4 regions of the Streptomyces sp. AK08-02 genome follow, and region 1 is predicted to be linked to each of the others. Evidence: riboswitches for the same ligand, from Rfam matches in the RefSeq annotation. Region 1 holds a riboswitch; each other region holds the start of a gene.
What was found. A riboswitch is a leader RNA that binds a small molecule or an ion and turns the genes downstream of it on or off. The one in region 1 is predicted to bind cyclic di-AMP.
Positions count from the first base shown of each region.

Region 2: another riboswitch for cyclic di-AMP. It lies ahead of PV734_RS14525 (transglycosylase SLT domain-containing protein); the one in region 1 lies ahead of PV734_RS13220 (M23 family metallopeptidase).
Region 3: another riboswitch for cyclic di-AMP. It lies ahead of PV734_RS28475 (transglycosylase family protein); the one in region 1 lies ahead of PV734_RS13220 (M23 family metallopeptidase).
Region 4: another riboswitch for cyclic di-AMP. It lies ahead of PV734_RS18610 (LysM peptidoglycan-binding domain-containing M23 family metallopeptidase); the one in region 1 lies ahead of PV734_RS13220 (M23 family metallopeptidase).

Region 1 covers NZ_JARAZV010000005.1:454,867-459,548, forward strand. Annotated here, with positions in the region: gene PV734_RS13200 (GTP cyclohydrolase II) at 1-334, opposite strand, end outside; gene PV734_RS13205 (MarR family winged helix-turn-helix transcriptional regulator) at 473-1,009, opposite strand; gene PV734_RS13210 (dihydrofolate reductase family protein) at 1,072-2,211, shown strand; tRNA gene PV734_RS13215 (tRNA-Met) at 2,287-2,360, shown strand; cyclic di-AMP (ydaO/yuaA leader) riboswitch at 2,747-2,904, shown strand; gene PV734_RS13220 (M23 family metallopeptidase) at 2,916-3,983, shown strand; gene PV734_RS13225 (PrsW family intramembrane metalloprotease) at 4,109-4,682, opposite strand, start outside.
Region 2 covers NZ_JARAZV010000006.1:238,537-243,218, reverse strand. Annotated here, with positions in the region: gene PV734_RS14535 (NAD(P)-binding domain-containing protein) at 1-587, shown strand, start outside; gene PV734_RS14530 (HAD family hydrolase) at 847-1,668, shown strand; gene PV734_RS14525 (transglycosylase SLT domain-containing protein) at 1,755-2,243, opposite strand; cyclic di-AMP (ydaO/yuaA leader) riboswitch at 2,247-2,406, opposite strand; gene PV734_RS14520 (polyprenyl synthetase family protein) at 3,075-4,085, shown strand; gene PV734_RS14515 (DUF2092 domain-containing protein) at 4,366-4,682, shown strand, end outside.
Region 3 covers NZ_JARAZV010000014.1:98,497-103,178, reverse strand. Annotated here, with positions in the region: gene PV734_RS28485 (cytochrome P450) at 1-372, shown strand, start outside; gene PV734_RS28480 (transglycosylase family protein) at 535-1,536, shown strand; cyclic di-AMP (ydaO/yuaA leader) riboswitch at 1,720-1,891, shown strand; gene PV734_RS28475 (transglycosylase family protein) at 1,895-2,623, shown strand; gene eno (phosphopyruvate hydratase) at 2,985-4,271, shown strand; gene PV734_RS28465 (septum formation initiator family protein) at 4,521-4,682, shown strand, end outside.
Region 4 covers NZ_JARAZV010000008.1:232,606-237,287, forward strand. Annotated here, with positions in the region: gene PV734_RS18605 (alpha-galactosidase) at 1-1,635, shown strand, start outside; cyclic di-AMP (ydaO/yuaA leader) riboswitch at 1,939-2,096, shown strand; gene PV734_RS18610 (LysM peptidoglycan-binding domain-containing M23 family metallopeptidase) at 2,101-3,060, shown strand; gene PV734_RS18615 (DUF6250 domain-containing protein) at 3,230-3,949, shown strand; gene PV734_RS18620 (SGNH/GDSL hydrolase family protein) at 4,072-4,682, shown strand, end outside.

The sequences.
Region 1 (4,682 bases):
CGTCGAGCTTGTTGTAGAGGCCGATGCCCCGGCCCTCCTGGCGGAGGTAGAGCAGGACACCGCCGCGCTCGGCGATGCGCTCGACGGCCTCGCGCAGCTGGGGGCCGCAGTCGCAGCGGGCCGAGCCGAAGACGTCACCCGTGAGGCACTCGGAGTGCAGCCGGACCAGCGGGGTGGTGCCGGGCTTCGGTTCGCCGAGGACGACCGCCAGGTGCTCCTGGCCGTCGGTCAGGCCGTGGAAGGTGACCAGTTCGGTGTCGACGCTGTAGCCGTCGTGGAAGCGGAGCGGTACCCGGACACGGGAGCGCTGGGTGGCGGCGGTGAAGTCGGGCATGCGGGGCTCCCGGGTCGGTCTGATCGATCCTCCGGATCTGCTCCTGCTCAGCTTTGCTTCAGATTTGAAGCAGATCCTCGTTCGAAGAGTGACCCTATCCCATGCTTCAAAGTTAAAGCAATGGGATTGTGGCGGCCCTCACGTGTCGGGGCCGTCGGCGCCGCCGCACGAGGGCGACGACCTGCGCAGCCAGGGCAGGCCTTCCGGTGCCGACTCCGTCCCGTCCCCCTGGAGCGCCCGCTCGATCCGCGTACCGATCTCCTCCAGCTGGCCCACCTGCTCCGGGGTCAGATGGTCGAAGAGGGCGGCGCGGACCGTGGCCACATGCCCCGGGGCGGTGCGCTCCAGCACCGCCATGCCCTCCTCGGTCAGCGCGGCGACCGTCCCCCGCTTGTCCCACTTGCAGGCCTCGCGCCGGACGTGACCGTCCTTCTCCAGCCTGGCCACCGCGTACGTCAGCCGGCTGCGCGTGATCTTCAGCCTCTCGGCGAGATCGGTCATGCGCAGCCGCCGCTCGGGCGTCTCGGAGAGATAGGCCAGGATCGTGTAGTAGAGGTGTGGCATCCCGGCGTCCTGCTGGAGCTGCCGGTCGAGCGCGTCCTCCAGAAGCAGGGAGGCCGCGACGTACGCGCGCCACGCGCGCTGCTCCTCGGGGGTGAGCCAGCGGGTCGTCATGACACCAGTGTAGGTTTGTTTAAAACTTGAACCAAGCTCGCCGGTCAAGAAGAGAGTGCCCCATGCCCCTCCCGTACGTCCTGTTGTCCGCCGCCGTCTCTCTCGACGGCTACCTGGACGACACCGGCCCCGAGCGGCTGTTGCTCTCCAGCCCCGCCGACTTCGACCGTGTCGACGAGGTACGGGCGGCCAGTGACGCCATCCTCGTCGGCGCCGGCACCATCCGCGCCGACAATCCGCGTCTCCTGGTCAACTCGCCCGAGCGGCGGGCAGCGCGGCTGGCGGCCGGACAGCCCGAGTATCCGCTCAAGGTGACCGTGAGCGGATCGGGGGAGCTGGACCCGGCGGCCAACTTCTGGCACACGGGCGGCGAGAAGGTCGTGTACACGACGGACAAGGGCGCCGAACAGGCCCGGCGGGCCGGCCTGGGCGCCGATGTCGCCATCGTGGCCCTGGGCCCCGGCACGCTCGACTGGCGAGCCCTTCTCGAACACCTGCATGACGTACGGGGTGTCCGGCGCCTCATGGTCGAGGGCGGTGGCACCGTCCACACCCAGCTCCTCCGGCAGGGCCTCGCCGACGAACTCCAGCTCGTCCTCGCGCCCCTCTTCGTCGGCGACCCCGGCGCCCCCCGCCTCTTCGGCCCCGGCGGCTACCAGGGCGGCCGGCTCCGGCTCACGGAGACGCGCCGTATCGAGGACGTCGTCCTGATGCGGTACGAGCCCACCGCCCCCGGCGCCGGCCCGCTCGCCTCCGCCGCCGACCGGCACTGGCTGGCACTGGCGTGCGAACTGGCCCAACTGTGTCCGCCGTCGCGAACGGCGTTCAGTGTGGGGGCGGTGGTGGTGGCCTCCGACGGTACGGAACTGGCGCGCGGGCACTCCCGGGAGGGCGGCGACCCGGTCGTGCACGCCGAGGAGTCCGCGCTCGCGAAGCTCGACCCGGCCGACCCCCGGCTCCCGACGGCCACCGTCTACAGCAGCCTGGAGCCCTGTGCCCGCCGTGCCTCCCGCCCCGCCCCCTGTGCCCGGCTGATCCTCGACGCGGGCGTCCGCCGGGTGGTGACCGCCTGGCGTGAGCCGGACACCTTCGTGGTGGCGGCGGACGGGAACGGCCTGCTCTCCGGGGAGGGCGTCGAGGTCGTCGTACTCCCCGAGTTCGCGGAGCGGGCCAAGGCTCCCAACGCCCACCTGCCCGGCTGACGTGCCGCCTCCGCGGACCCCGGACCGAGGCTGGTGATCGAGGCCCCGCGAATGGCGTATAGTTGTGTTCAGCGGCGCGGGGTGGAGCAGCTCGGTAGCTCGCTGGGCTCATAACCCAGAGGTCGCAGGTTCAAATCCTGTCCCCGCTACTGAAGGCCCAGGGCCGGAAAACCACGAAAGTGGTTTTCCGGCCCTGAGTCGTTTGTGCCCCGACCCAGCTTGCTCGTTACGGCTCGCTTGTTACGCGCGTCGACGGTCGGCCGCCATCGCCTGTCATCAAGCCTGCCACCAAGCCTGTCACCAAGGGTGAGCGAACGATCTCGTTCCGCCCAACATCCGACGACATCTGACACTCCGTCAAAACTCGGCAGTCACTTAGGGCATGGTCAACTCGCCCGATTTTCACCGGTGGTGACCCAGAAAGTCCTCGGGAAAAGGATTAACGATCAACGGGAACAGCTTGGAATCCGGTGGCCAGGTCTATTAACGTTCGATAACGCAGCGCGGTAGTCCCAGCCGTCACAAGAGTCGGCTCCGTGCGCAAGTGCCTAATCCCGCAAGGGAACCGGGGAACCACCACCTTGGGGTGAATCGCTCGTCCGCCTCCGTGGCAACACGGCAGGTATACGCGCGTAGGAGACCTTCCTGCTCCGAACCCGTCAGCTAACCCGGTAGGCGAGAAGGAAGGAAAGGAGCACGCCCACGTGGCGTCAAACCCGCCCGCCCCAGCAGCCCCCTCCGTGCCGAACCGGCGCACCAGCGAGACCGAGGACGGCAAGATCCCGACCTTCGGCTTCGGCAGCCGCCGCACCGACGAGGGCCCCTGGGAGGAGTGGAATCCCAGCGCGGACACCACTCGTCCGGTCCGCGGTCGGCACCGCGTAGGCAAGCAGCGCGGCGGCGGAGGACTCGCCCGCAGCTCCACTGTTCTCGGCGTCGGCGTCATAGCCGCTGTCGGCGGGGCCGGCATGGCCACCGCGCAGACCGGCAAGCCGCCGGTCTCCATCTCCATCCCCGACCTGCCCTCGGTCGGCTCGCCCTTCACGCACGACGACTCGGACGACGAGCCCAAGGGCTCCGCCACCGCGCTCAGCAGCGTCGGCGTGACTCCCGAGGAGACCGAGCAGGGCACCAGCGACGCCGGCGAGGCCCTGCGCAGCCGCATCATCCTCCAGGCCGAGCAGCAGAAGGACCAGGCCGAGGCCAAGGTCCAGCAGGCCGCCCAGGACGCCGCCGCGAGGAAGGCCGCCGCCGAGGCCGCCAAGGTGAAGCGGGAGGCCGCGGCCAAGGTCGCCGCCGAGAAGAAGAAGATCGCGGAGGCCGCCGCGGCGAAGGTGGAGGCCGCACGTCTCGCCTCGCTCGCCAAGCAGTACACGCTGCCGACCTCCTCGTACACGATCACCTCGACGTTCGGCCAGGCCGGCTCGCTGTGGTCCTCCGGCTACCACACCGGCCTCGACTTCGCCGCGCCCACCGGCACGCCCCTCAAGGCGATCCACAGCGGCACGGTCACCGAGGCGGGCTGGAGCGGCTCCTACGGCTACCGCACCATCCTCACCCTCGACGACGGCACCGAGCTCTGGTACGCCCACCAGTCGTCGATCAACGTCAGCGTCGGCCAGAAGGTCGCCACGGGTGACGTCATCGGCCGCGTCGGCGCCACCGGCAACGTCACCGGGGCCCACCTCCACCTGGAGGTGCACACCAGCAGCTCGGACAGTGCCGGCATCGACCCGATGGCGTGGCTGCGGAGCATGGGCCTCAACCCGTAGGAATCGACCCTCGGGAGGCGACCCGTAGGAGTCGTCTTCCCCGGTCTCTCACCGGTAGTCCTGACGCTTGATCGTCTGCGTCAGGGCTACCGGTTTTTCGTTGTTCGATCCTGGTGGGAATCCTGCTACGAGCGGTACGGGTTGTAGGCCGGGTCCGGGTACGGGTACGGGTTGTAGGCGGGGCGGTTCTGGCCGTAGACGTGGTTGTACGAGGGGTACGGCGGCCAGGTGACCGGCGGTGCGGGAGCGGGGGCCGGTGCGATGGCGCGGGCCGCGTGGTCCAGGGCAGGGCGGGCCACCGCTCTGCGCTCCCACAGCTCGCCCAGCAGCTCCTGCTCCCGGACGACGAAGTCGGCGCCCGCGCGGCCGAGGCGCCCCCGGTGGCGCAGGAACGCGAGTGAGGTGGCGTACGCCTCGTACTGCGCCACCGCGCGGGCCGCGGGCCTGCCCAGATGGCGGCGGGCGTACACGCGGGCCAGCCGGCGGGCGCGCATCGAGCCGAGGGCGTACGGCTCGGCCGGTGCCAGCCAGCCGGCCAGCGCGTACGCGGGCAACTCGGCGCGCACGGTACGCAGTTCGCGCTGGCGGGTCCAGATGACCAGCCAGGTGAGAAGGCCGAACGCGGGCACCATGAAGGCGGCGTACACCGCGATGAACCCGTACTCCCCGAAGGTCGACGAGCCGTTCCAGAAGGCGTGC
Region 2 (4,682 bases), on a different contig from region 1:
ACTATCCGCACCCCTACCGCTATCTCCCGGCCCGGGCTCGCCACTATCTGGTCCGCCGGGTTCTCGGACCGCTCGGTGCGTGGTGGCTGCGCGACCGGTTCGAGGGCGAGGTGCAGGTGAGCGAGGTCGCACGGATCGTCCGGGCGGGAGTCGCGGGAGTCGCGGGAGTCACGGGGGCTATGGAGGTCGCGGGAGCGGCTGAGGCGGAGGGTACGCAGGGCGCCAAGGGTGCGCAGAAAGGGGACGGTTCGGGGAGCGGAGTGGGCTTCGTCGGGGGGCACCCGGTGCTGACGGTCGAGGAACCCGGCGGCCGTATACGGGACTTGTCGGCCGACCATGTGATAGCCGCGACCGGCTACCGCGTCGACATCGCCGCGATGGACTTTCTCGGACATGAGCTGCGTATGGAGCTGGCGGTGAGCAGGGGGACGCCGAGGCTCGGGGCCGGGTATGTGTCATCCGTACCCGGGTTGTACTTCACGGGGTTGCCGGCGGCCGCTTCGTACGGGCCGGTGATGCGGTTCGTGTGCGGAACGGAGTTCGCCTCTCCGAGGCTGGCGCGGCATCTGGCGGCGGCGCACGGGTAGGGCACTCCGCCCGTGTCGGCCCCGCCCCGCCCCGCCCCGCGTGGTAGCCGACGCTTGCCGCGCCCACCCCTGCCAGACCCCTGACCGCCCCGGTGCCCAGATACTCGCCCCGGGGGCGCTGCTGTGCTGATCGTGCCTTCCCGGGCCGGTGTCGCGACAGGAACCGGCCCGGGCGCGGGGGGCTGTTGCTGCCGGGATGCCGTACGTCGTCCGGTTCGGGCGGATACCGAGGTGCCGAACGATCCGTATTCTCTGGATCATGGCCGCTCCCACCGCATACGCACTTATCGCCACCGACCTGGACGGAACGCTTCTGCGTGCCGACGACACGCTCTCCGACCGGTCGCGGGCCGCGCTCGCGCTCGCCACGGCCGCCGGCGCCCGGCATCTGGTCGTGACGGGACGGCCGGCGCCGAGAGTCCGGCCGCTGCTCGACGACCTCGGTGCCGGGGGGCTCGCGGTGTGCGGTCAGGGAGCGCAGGTGTACGACGCCGGTGCGGACCGGCTGCTGTGGTCGGTGACCCTGGACCAGGAGCTGGCGGAGACCGCGCTCGGCAAGATCGAGGCCGAGGTCGGGCAGGTGTACGCCGCTGTCGATCAGGACGGTGTGGACGGGCTCACGCTCATCGAGCCGGGGTATCTGATGCCGCACCCGACGCTGCCCGCCGTACGGGTGCGGCACCGGGACGACCTGTGGGCCGAGCCCATCAGCAAGGTACTGCTGCGCCATCCGTCCCTGTCCGACGACGAGTTGGCGTCGGCGGCGCGCGGAGCGGTCGGTTCCCTCGCGACGGTCACCATGTCGGGGCCGGGCACCGTCGAACTCCAGCCATGCGGCATCACCAAGGCGACGGGGCTCGCGCTGGCCGCCGAGTACCTCGGACTGACGTCGGCGGCCACCATCGCCTTCGGTGACATGCCCAATGACATCCCGATGTTCGACTGGGCGGCCCACGGAGTTGCCATGGCCAATGCCCATCCCGAACTGAAGGCCGTGGCGGACGAGGTCACCCTCTCGAACGAGGACGACGGCATCGCGGTGGTGCTGGAGCGGCTGTTCGAGGGTGGAGCGGTCCGGTAGCCCTGGGGATACCGGACCGCCCCACCCTCCGTGCCGCCCAGGCCCGGGTGTACCGGGCCTGGGCGGCCACTGGTCCAGGGGGCGGACTAGTAGGCCCCGAACACGTTGTCGATCGATCCGTAGCGCGCCGCCGCGTAGTTGCAGGCGGCGGTGATGTTCGCGATCGGGTCGTAGGGGTCGTACGAGGTGCCGGCGACGTGGTACGCGGCGAAGGTCGGGTCGATGACCTGGAGGAGGCCCTTGGAGGGGGTTCCGGCTGCCGCGTTCGAGTCCCAGTTGTTGATGGCGTACGGGTTGCCCGACGACTCGCGGATGACGTTGCGGTAGATGCCGTCGTACGTTCCGGGGATGCCGTGCTGCGCCATGATGTCGAGCGATTCGCGGATCCAGCCGTCCAGGTTGTTCGCGTAGTACGTCGTTGTGGACGCGGCGGAAGGTGCGGCCGAGGCCGTCGTCGCAGTCACGACCGGGATGGCCAGGGCTGCGGCGGCCGTGGCCGTGATGGCGAGTGTGCGCGTGAGTGTGAGCGGGCGGCGCAGGCTTCTCGCGCGGTGGTGCTGACCTCGTGCGGGCATGGTGAGTCCTCTCCGGCGCCTGCGAGGTGAGCTGTCGGGTTCGGGCGGGAGATGCCCGGCCGGGCGCGCGGTCGGCGCACGGCTTCACCCCGAGCCGGTCCGGCGCGAACGCCCGGACCGGCGGCTTACCTGGGTCCCCCGCTCCTGCCTGCGTGAGTCATGTGGGTGGGTGGGTCTGCTGCTCTGTGGGCGGTGGCAGGATTCGGCGGTCCGCCCGGTGTGGCGCGAAACGTATGCGAGAGCACATGGATCGAACAAGGGGCAGAAATGCAGGACTTACCCATTTGGGATGCCCATTGCGGATAAAAGGGGCAAGTTGGAGATGGGGCCTGAAGGGCAACTTGCCTTTAGCGAATGGGTAGTTTGCGAAGCGCGGGCGGAGGGGGGTGCCCGTGGGCGTGACTCGAATCACGGAGCGGGGGTAGTCGTGACATGAGTGCGATGAGCAAGGGTTTTGGGGCATTTGGCGTTACTTGAATGCTCATGTCCATTGCGTGATATTGCGAGGCGTTGCGCGACGGTGTGAGGCGTTGTGGGTGGCGGAACCTCGGGCGCGCCACGTGACGTTGTTGTGGTGACGGTCGCGGTGAACGGTGGGGATGAGGTGACGTATGCGCGTGAGTGCTCGCCTACGGGGCGCGGGATGTTTATAAATGTCCATGCTTTGGACTGATCAAAAACATTCCGGTCGTGATCCGATAGCGCCTGGCCTGGACGGGCGGGCGCTAGCGGTGATCGAAACATGACCGGATACGCTGACTTGAGTGATGGCAGCGATCTATCGACACACCGTGTGACCGCCAGTAGACACCAGCAGACAGGAGATCCCTCGTGACCGTCGTCGGGCCGTTCGGGCTGAGCGTGCGGGACCAGGCTCTCGAAGCCGATGTCCAGGCCGGATTGGCGGCTGTCGAGGAAGGGTTGCTCGAAGCCACCAAGAGCGAGGTCCCCTTCATCACGGAGGCCGCGCAGCATCTCGTACGGGCGGGCGGGAAGCGGTTCCGGCCACTCCTCGTGATGCTCGCGGCACAGTTCGGGGACCGGCACGCGCCGGGCATCGTGCCGTCCGCGGTGGTGGTGGAGCTGACCCACCTCGCGACGCTGTACCACGACGACGTCATGGACGAGGCCGAGGTGCGTCGCGGTGTGCCCAGCGCCAACACACGCTGGGGGAACTCCGTCGCGGTCCTCACCGGGGACTTCCTGTTCGCACGGGCTTCGCACATCCTCGCCGATCTCGGGCCCGAGGCGGTTCGGGTGCAGGCGGAGGCGTTCGAGCGGCTGGTGACCGGGCAGATCCTGGAGACGGCGGGACCGTCGGACGGCCGGGACCCCGTCGAGCACTATCTGGATGTACTGGGCGGGAAGACCGGGTCGCTGGTGGCCGTGGCCTGCCGGTTCGGGGCGATGATGTCCGGGGCCGACGACGGTGTCGTGGATGTGCTCACCCAGTACGGGGAGCGGCTCGGGGTCGCCTTCCAGCTCGCGGACGACGTGCTGGACATCGCGTCCGACTCCCACGAGTCGGGCAAGACACCCGGGACGGATCTGCGGGAGGGCATTCCCACCATGCCCGTGCTGCGGTTGCGGGAGCGGGTGGCCCGGCTGGGGCTGGCCGAGGACGTCGCGTTGTGCGAGTTGCTGGACTCCGACCTGAGTGACGACGCCCGGCACGCGGAGGCGCTGGCCCGACTGCGGGCGCACCCGGCGCTGGAGCAGGCCCGTCGGGACACCGTGCGGTACGCGGAGGACGCGCGGGCCGCGTTGGCGCCGTTGGTGGAGTGCGACGCCAAGGCCGCCTTGGTGGAGATGTGCGACGCGGTGGTGCACCGGGCCGGCTGAGGCGTCCGCCCCGCCCCGCTCACCTGACCGCACCTGCCCTGTCTCGGCCCGTCCCGTCGCCGGGAGTGGGGCGCCGGCCCCCTAGGGGTCGGGGGAAGCTGCGCCTCCTGATGTCATCCCGTAGCAGTACATGGAGTTGAGCCCAAGGTCTGACGATTCCTCCTCGTGGATTTGGTGAGATGGAAACCAACCACTCCTCACCGGTTCGGGTGAGAATGGCGGCTCAGGGTGGACAAGTGTGGGACGGACAGCCGCCGCCGACGACGGAGGTAAGGCACACATGGCACCGTACGAAGAGGCCAAGGCCGGGAACCGGATCGAGGCCGAGATCGAGGCCGAGGACGTGCCGTCCCGGCGCCGCAAGGCCGCGCGGTACGCCGCCCCGGCCGCGGTGATCGGTCTGACGGTCGCGACGATCGGGCTGGTACCGGCGTTCGCCGGCTCCGGTGACCCCGATCTGCCGAAGATCAGCGCGCAGCAGCTCATCGAGAAGATCGCCGCGTCGGACGTACAGCAGTTGTCCGGCACGGTGAAGATCAGTACGGATCTGGGACTGCCCGACCTCGGCGGCCTGGAGAGCGGACTTCTGTCGGGCGG
Region 3 (4,682 bases), on a different contig from region 1:
TATGCCACTCGCCCGGTCAGCATCGGCGGGCAGGACATCGCGGCCGGCGACCCCGTCCTCGTCGTCCTCGCCGCCGCCGACCGGGACCCGGCGCGGTTCGCCGACCCCGACACCCTCGATCTCGGCCGCCGGGACAACCAGCACCTCGGATACGGCCACGGCATCCACTACTGCCTCGGAGCCCCGCTCGCCCGCCTGGAGGGCCGCAGCGCGCTGGCCACCCTCCTCACCCGCCTCCCTGACCTGCGACTCGCCGCGGATCCGGCCGAGTTGCGATGGCGGGGCGGGCTCATCATGCGTGGACTGCGCACCCTGCCCGTCGAGTTCACGCCGGTGCACGAATCCGGCCAGACCTTGCCGGCGGCACCGTAGAAGATCACGAGAAGGTGACACTCCCTCAACAATGTGATCTTCACGTGATCTCTGCGGCATGAACTTGTGACTGGCGATCGCCTGCGGCTACGTTCGTGCACCAGTGCGATGCCCGGCATCACGCGTCGCACTGGTCCCCGCTGTCTCGCGAAAGGCAACCCCATGCTCTCCGGGAACGGTCGTCACCGTCGCCCCCGCCAGGCCCCGGCGCTGCTCGTCTCGGCCGGCGTCGCCGGCTCCGCCATCGCCATCCCGCTGCTCGGCGCGACCGGCGCCAGCGCGGCCAGTGGCACCACCTGGGACCGGGTCGCGGAGTGCGAGAGCGGCGGCTCCTGGAGTGCCAACCCCGGCAACGGGTACTACGGCGGGCTCCAGTTGACCCAGGCGGACTGGGAGAAGTACGGCGGTCTCTCCTTCGCCCCGAGCGCCGACCAGGCCAGCCGCTCGCAGCAGATAGCCGTCGGCGAGAAGATCCTCGCCGACCAGGGCGCCGGCGCCTGGGAGGCCTGCGCGCTGCTGTCCGGGCTCGGCAAGGACACCGGCTCGGCCGACGTCGACACCGGTGTGGCCGGGGATGACGCCGATGCGGACAAGGGTGATGTCTCGGGTCTGGGCCTGGGAGTGATCGCGGGCTCGGGGTCGGACTCCTCTTCCTCCTCCTCGACCTCGGCGTCGCCCACGCCCTCGGGGTCCCCCTCCACCGGCTCCTCGGCGCTGACCGGGGGTTCGGACTCGTCGCCGTCCCCGACGCCGTCCGGCGGGGCGACCACCGGCTCCGCCGACGCCGGTGACTCGGCCGGGTCGGCCACCTCGCCGTCCCCTTCCACCTCGTCGCCCGGTGCGAACGGTTCGAAGGAAGGCGACAGTTCACCCGGAGGAGCAGCAAAGGGTGGGGATGCTGGCAAATCAGGTCAGAAGGCAGAAAAGGTGAGCGGTGCGGGCAGTACCGAGACCTCTGCCGGTACCGGCCGTCACCGCGGCAAGGCCGAGGGGTCGTACGCGGCGAGCATCGGAGACGCCCTATGGGACGTCACCGGCTCTCTGGATCTCGTCGGCGAGCAGTCCGAATCCACCGCCGGGAGCGACGCCTTCCTTGACGCGAGCTCGGGCCTCGTTCTCCCCGGTCAGATCCTTGCGGTAGGTAGCGAACCCGGGCAAAACTAACCGAAGTTCACGTCCTGTTTTCACGCTGAATGTCCGTTATCGATGCGGTGAGAGATAGGTCTCAGAAGCCCTGATCGTCTTTGTATTTCATCGGATCAGCTGTTTACGGTCGTCATCGCCCGCCACAGTGGGCCCCGCCGGTCGCAACGCCGAATCCTGCCAACGGCCGAACGGGAACAGTCGTCGCGTCAAGCGCCGTAGGCAGGAGCGGGGGACCCAAGGTAGGTGCCGCACCGGGCAGTTGTCCGGAGCGGCTCGGGGTGAAGCCGTACGCCGCCCGACAGGGGCGTACGGCCGGGCAACTCAACCGGCCCGAACCCGACAGCTCACCTCGCAGGCGTCGGTGAGGGGATCTTTCATGCTGTTTTCCGGTAAGGGCAAGCACCGTCGTCCGTCCAAGGCCACCCGCGTCGTCGCCATCGCCGGCGTGACCGGTGCCGCTGTCGCCGCTCCGCTGCTGGCGGCCGGCTCCGCCTCCGCCGCCACCTCCGCCGAGTGGGACACCGTCGCCCAGTGCGAGTCCGGCGGCAACTGGTCCATCAACACCGGCAACGGCTACTACGGCGGCCTGCAGTTCTCCGCCTCGACCTGGGCCGCGTACGGCGGCACGGCATACGCCGGCACCGCCGACCAGGCCTCGAAGTCCCAGCAGATCACCATCGCCGAGAAGGTCCTCGCGGGCCAGGGCAAGGGTGCCTGGCCGGTCTGCGGCACGGGCCTGTCCAGCGCGTCCTACGACGGCGGTTCGAGCAGCGGCAGCGGTACGAGCACGGGTTCGAGCAACAACAACTCGTCCGGCGGCTCCAGCTCCAGCGGCTCCAGCGAGACCTCCACCCGCTCCACCGGCAACCAGCAGGCCTCCCGTTCGCAGGAGCGGCCCGCCGCGAAGAAGACCGTCACCACCCCGACCGGCAAGAAGGTCAAGAAGGGTGACGGCGAGTACAAGGTCGTCAAGGGCGACAGCCTCAGCGCGATCGCCGAGGCGCACCACGTCAAGGGCGGCTGGCAGAAGCTCTTCCAGCTGAACAAGGACATCATCGACGACGCCGACTTCATCTTCCCGGGCCAGCAGCTGCACCTCAGCTGACCCAGGGTCGAAAGCCGATCCCAGGGGCGGACAGGCCGCTCGAAGTACAGTCCGCTCGAAGGTGAACCACAGCGCCCTCACATCCGTGCCTTCCATAGTGAAGACCTCGTGAGGGTCACCCCCGTCCCCCACGGGCTCCCCGCTCCGGTGCGTGTTCCCCCGTACGCACCGGGGCGGGGCTTTTTGTTTCCCTGAGGAACAATGTTTACCCTCGGTTCCGTTCGTGTTCCGTCCATGGGGTGGTCGGACGGCTGGCCGATCCCCCCGAGCCGGTTAGGCTCATCAACGCGGAGCCGCCGCGGCCCCGTACCCGTGAGGCCTCAGCAGCCCCGCGTACCCGCGTCACATTCCATAAAAGGAGATGCTCGTGCCGTCCATCGACGTCGTCGTAGCCCGGGAAATCCTCGACTCGCGAGGCAACCCCACCGTCGAGGTCGAGGTCGGCCTCGATGACGGCAGCACCGGTCGTGCCGCCGTCCCGTCCGGCGCCTCCACCGGAGCCTTCGAGGCCATCGAGCTGCGCGACGGTGACCCCAACCGCTACCTCGGCAAGGGTGTCGAGAAGGCCGTCCTCGCCGTCATCGAGCAGATCGGCCCGGAGCTCGTCGGCTACGACGCCACCGAGCAGCGCCTGATCGACCAGGCCATGTTCGACCTGGACGCCACCGACAACAAGGGCTCCCTCGGCGCCAACGCCATCCTCGGCGTCTCCCTCGCCGTCGCCCACGCCGCCTCCGAGGCCAGCGACCTGCCCCTCTTCCGCTACCTCGGCGGCCCGAACGCGCACCTGCTGCCCGTTCCGATGATGAACATCCTCAACGGCGGCTCCCACGCGGACTCCAACGTCGACATCCAGGAGTTCATGATCGCCCCGATCGGCGCGGAGTCCTTCTCCGAGGCGCTGCGCTGGGGTGCGGAGATCTACCACACCCTCAAGAAGGTGCTGAAGACCAAGGGCCTGTCCACCGGCCTCGGCGACGAGGGCGGCTTCGCCCCGAACCTGGAGTCCAACCGCGCCGCGCTCGACCTCATCATCGAGGCCATCAAGCAGGCCGGTTACGTCCCCGGCGAGCAGATCGGCCTCGCGCTCGACGTCGCCGCGTCCGAGTTCTACAAGGACGGCAAGTACGAGTTCGAGGGCAAGTCCCGCACGGCCGCCGAGATGACCGAGTACTACGAGGAGCTCGTCTCCGCGTACCCGCTCATCTCCATCGAGGACCCGCTGTACGAGGACGACTGGGCCGGCTGGAAGACCATCACCGACAAGCTGGGCGACAAGGTCCAGATCGTCGGCGACGACCTCTTCGTCACCAACCCGGAGCGCCTCGCCCGTGGCATCGAGGAGGGCAGCGCCAACGCCCTGCTCGTCAAGGTCAACCAGATCGGCTCGCTGACCGAGACCCTGGACGCCGTCGAGATGGCCCAGCGCAACGGCTTCAAGTGCATGATGTCCCACCGCTCCGGCGAGACCGAGGACGTCACCATCGCCGACCTCGCCGTCGCGGTGAACTGCGGCCAGATCAAGACCGGCGCCCCGGCCCGCTCGGACCGCGTCGCCAAGTACAACCAGCTCCTGCGCATCGAGGAGATCCTCGACGACGCGGCGGTCTACGCCGGCCGCTCGGCCTTCCCGCGCTTCAAGGGCTGAGCCTTCCCCACGTCCGCTCTGCGGACCACGGGCACAGCAAGGGCTGAGCCTTCCCGGGCTAAGGCATAGCCAGTCGTACGTACGTCCCCGTATCCGGTCCCGTACCGTGTGCGGGGACGTACGCGCGTGTGAACGGGAGGCGGGGACCATGGCCGTACCGGGCCTTCCCGGGGGACGACCCCCGGACCCCCGGCCGAAAGGACGCAGTCGCGCGGGCGTGACCGGCGTAGAGCTGCGAGGTGAGCATCAGTGACCAACCGGGACCGGTTCTCCACCGCGACCAGGATCAAGCTGCTCGGCGAGCAGACGGCGGCCCGCGTCTACCGTTCGCAGACCAAGCGCCAGGCCCGCCGCTCCCGCCTGACCGGCCGGGCGGCCCTGCTCGTCCTGGTGCTCTGCTCGCTGATCGTG
Region 4 (4,682 bases), on a different contig from region 1:
GACTCCGCCACCTGGACGCTTCCCGAGCGCGACGGCTGGCGCCTCTCCCAGCTCCATGGACGGTGGGCCGCCGAATCCCGTCTAGTGCGGACGGACCTCACCTACGGTGAGAAGGTCATCGGCAGCAGGCGCGGCCACACCGGGCACCAGCACCTGCCCTGGGTGGCGCTCGACACCGAAGCGACCGAGGAGCACGGCGAGGTGTACGCGTGCGCGCTCGGCTGGTCCGGCTCCTGGCGGATCGCCGTCGCCCAACTGCCCGACGCGCGCGTGCAGATCACCGGCGGCGCCGGATACGACGACTCGGGGCTGCTGCGGCTGGCGGCGGGCGAGTCCTTCACCACGCCCGTCTTCGCGGGGCTGTGGACCGACTCCGGGCACGGCGGGGCGAGCCGGGCGTGGCACACGTACCAGCGCGCCTTCGTCGTCCCCGACGCGGACCGGGACCGGCCCGTGCTCTACAACTCCTGGGAGGCCACGGAGTTCGACATCTCCGAGGAGCAGCAGGGGACGCTGGCCCGGCGGGCCGCCGCGATCGGTGTCGAGCTGTTCGTCGTGGACGACGGCTGGTTCGGGGCCCGCACCAGCGACCGGGCCGGTCTCGGTGACTGGACGCCGAACCCGGACCGCTTCCCGGCGGGTGTCAGACCGCTCGCCGAGTACGTGCACGCGCTCGGTATGCGGTTCGGCATCTGGGTCGAGCCGGAGATGGTCAACCCCGACAGTGACCTGTACCGCGCGCACCCCGACTGGGTGCAGTTCCAGCCGGGACGGAAGCGGACGGAGTTCCGCAACCAGCTCGTCCTGAACCTCGCCCGTGAGGATGTCCGCGAGTACCTCTGGCAGCAGCTCGACGGGCTGCTCTCCAGCGCCCCGATCGACTACGTGAAGTGGGACTTCAACCGCTGCTTCACCGACGCCGGCTGGCCGGGCGAGGACTACCCCCAGCGTCTGTGGGTCGACCACGTGCACGGGCTGTACGCCCTGCTGGACCGGCTGCGGGCGGCCCACCCCGGGGTGGCCTTCGAGTCCTGCTCCGGCGGCGGTGGCCGGATCGACCTGGGTGTCCTCGCCCGTACGGACCAGGTGTGGACCTCCGACAATACGGACCCGCTGGACCGCCTCGCCATCCAGGAGGGTTTCAGCCAGATCCATCCGGCGCGGGTCATGGCCGCCTGGGTCACGGACAGTCCGAACACCCAGCTCAACGGCCGGATCAGCTCCCTGCGGTTCCGGTTCGTCAGTGCGATGGCCGGGGTGCTCGGCGTCGGTGGCGACCTCGCCCGGTGGACGGAGGAGGAGCTGACCGAGGCCGGGGAGTGGGTGGGGCTCTACAAGGAGATCCGGCCCGTCGTACAGCGCGGCGACCTCTACCGGCTGCGGCGGCCGACCGGTGGACTGAGCGCGGTGCAGTACGTGCTCGGGGACGAGACCGTCGTCCTCGCATGGCTCCAGGCGCAGCACCACGGTGAGCCGCTTCCGGCGCTGCGGCTGCGCGGGCTCGACCCGTCGGCGACGTACGAATGCCGCGAAACGGGCGAAATTCACAGAGGGGCGGTGCTGCTGCATCGCGGCTTGCGAACCGGGCTGAAGGGTGACCTTGATGCGGCAGTTTTCCGACTGCGTCGCATCTGATGCTTCTGTCCGTTATAGCGCCTTAATTCCAACTCGCCGGGAAATGGGGGTTGCTGTGAATCCGGTGCGTGAGCAGCGTCATATTCGTGACGGTGTGTCGCCGTCATGTTCACGTAATTTCGGCGTGATTAAAGGAAGTTCGAGGGGCTGACAGATCCGGAATTCACGGACAGTGACCGGAAATTCCGGGGAGGATCACAGGAAACCCGTACACAGGGAACCTGAGGCTTGTTTCCGTGCGTCTTGGTCGCTTACGTTCGCCACCAATCCGGACGGACGCCCAATCCTGCCGCCGCCCGGAGCCCGCATCGAACACCCGAGTACGGCAGGAGCGGGGGACCCACAGGTAGAACGCCTGTTCCGGTCTCTGGAACAGGCTTGGGGTTAAGTCACGTTCAGGCGTGGCCGGACATCTCCAGTCCGCACCCGACAGCTCACCTCGCAGGCGACGGAGAGGAATTCGTCATGCCCGCGAAGGGTAAGCACCGCCGTCCGAAGTCCCAGCGATTCACTCGCTCGATAGCCGTCGCCGGAACCGGCGGAGCGGCTCTCGCCCTGCCGTTGCTGGGAGCCACCGGCGCCCACGCGGCCACGGCGGAGTCCACGACTCAGGCTGTTCAGTCGCTTTCGGAAACGGCCAAGTCCGTAACGGCCGATTCCGTTTCCGTGCAGACGGCAAAGACCGAAAAGTCCGCCGCGGCGAAGAAGGCGAGCGTCAGGACCTACGCGGTCCGGGCCGGCGACTATCTCTCGAAGATCGCCCAGGAGGAGAGCGTCAGCGGTGGCTGGCAGAAGCTCTACTCGGACAACCGGACCGCCATCGGTGCCGACCCGAGCCTGATCCACCCCGGTCTGAAGCTGACGATCGGCAAGAAGGCCGCGTCGACCTCCTCGTCCTCCGCGGCTCCCTCGTCCTCCTCGACGTCCACGCGGAAGACGGATTCCAAGCCTGCCGCCGAGAGCGCGACGGCCGAGACCTCCACGACCACCGAGGCCGCCGACACCAGCAGCTCCAGCGGCTTCACCCTCCCCGTGACCGGCGCCACCATCGGCACCGGTTACCGCGTGGCGGGCAGCATGTGGTCCAGCGGATACCACACGGGCGTCGACTTCGTCGTCCCGACCGGCACCTCCCTCAAGGCGGTCGGCGCCGGCACCGTCGTCTCCGCGGGCTGGGGCGGTGCGTACGGCAACCAGGTCGTCATCCAGCTCGCCGACGGCTACTACGCCCAGTACGCCCACCTCTCCCAGCTCTCCGTCTCGGCCGGCCAGAGCGTGAGCGAGGGTCAGCAGATCGGTCTCTCCGGTGCCACGGGCAACGTGACCGGACCTCACCTCCACTTCGAGATCCGCACCACTCCGGACTACGGATCCGACATCGACCCGGTCGGCTACCTCCGCTCGAAGGGTGTTGCCGTCGGCTGACGCACACCTCCCGCACGGACGTCAGTCGAGGCTGTTCACCGAGCACATCGACCGAAGGCCGGACCCCGATCCCGGGGTCCGGCCTTCGGCGTGTTCATGTCCGCGCGTGCGGGTGTGATAGTGAACTCCCCATCCGCGCAAGCGCTTTCCCCTCACAAGGAGCCGCCTCGTGACGACCACTCGCAGAGCCTTCGGAACCCTGGCCGCGGGCGCGGCACTCACCGCGCTCGCCCCGGCCGCGCGCGCCGATGCCGCCACGTGCGGACGCCTCCTCGCCCGCGACGACTTCCGGCACGGCCTCGGCCAGTGGGCCGTCGAACTCCAGGACGGCGGCAGCGTCACGGCGGTCCGAGGTGTCCTGGAGGTCGACGTACCCAGCGGCGCGACCATCTGGTTCAGGCGCGGGCTGCGCGGTCCGTACGTCATCGAGTACACGGCGACGCCGGTCTCGGCGGGCGGGGCGCACGACCGGGTCTCCGACCTGAACAACTTCTGGAACGCCGTCGACGTACGCTCCCCGGACGACCTGTTCGCCACCGCGCGCAGCGGCGCCCTCGCGGAGTACGACTACCTCAAGACGTACTACGTCGGCTACGGCGCCAACACCAACACCACGACCCGGCTGCGCCGTTACGTCGGCGAGGCCGGAGTGCGCCCCTTGGTCTACGACTACACGGAGCCGCTGCTCGTCGCGAACCAACGGCATCGGGTTCGGATCGTCTCGGCCGGATCCACGGTTCGCTGGTGGAACAACGGGCGGCTCGTCTTCGACTACAGCGACCAGGACCCGTACACCAGTGGGCACTTTGCCTTCCGTACGACCTGGAGCCACTTCAGGATCACCGACTTCAGTGTCCGTGAGCTGCGGGTCCCCGTTATTCCGGGTTGACCAACACTTGGCAAGTGGCTTATCTCACCGCGCGTCAACCCCTTCCTACGGTCGCGTAGCTCACATCGGAAGGTGAATCATGGGCCGATGTGGCAGACGATTCGAAAAATGACAGCAGAGCGGTGATCGGGTCGTACGTGGCGGTGGGGGACAGCTTCACCGAGGGCGTCGGCGACCCCGGCCCCGACGGGGCGTTCGTCGGCTGGGCGGACCGCTTCGCGGTTCTGCTCGCAGACCGGCGCCCCGAGGGCGACTTCGACTACACGAACCTCGCGGTACGCGGGAGGCTGCTCGACCAGATCGTGGCCGAGCAGCTTCCCCTCGCCAGGGAGCAGGCGCCGGACCTGGTCTCCTTCTGCGCGGGCGGCAACGACATCATCCGGCCCGGCAGCGACCCGGACGAGGTCGCCGAGCGGTTCGAGCGGGCGGTGATCGGCCTCACCTCGGAGGTCGGCACGGTCATGGTGACGACCGGGTTCGACACCCGCAACGTCCCCGTCCTGAAGCACATGCGCGGCAAGATCGCCACGTACAACGGACACCTGCGGGCCATCGCCGACCGGTACAACTGTCCGGTGCTCGACCTGTGGTCCCTGAAGACCATCCAGGACCGCAGGGCCTGGGACGGCGACCGGCTCCATCTGTCGGCGGAGGGCCACACGCGCGTGGCGCTGCGCGCGGGGCAGATCCTCGGCCTCGAAATCCCGGCCGACCCGGACCAGCCGTGGCCGCC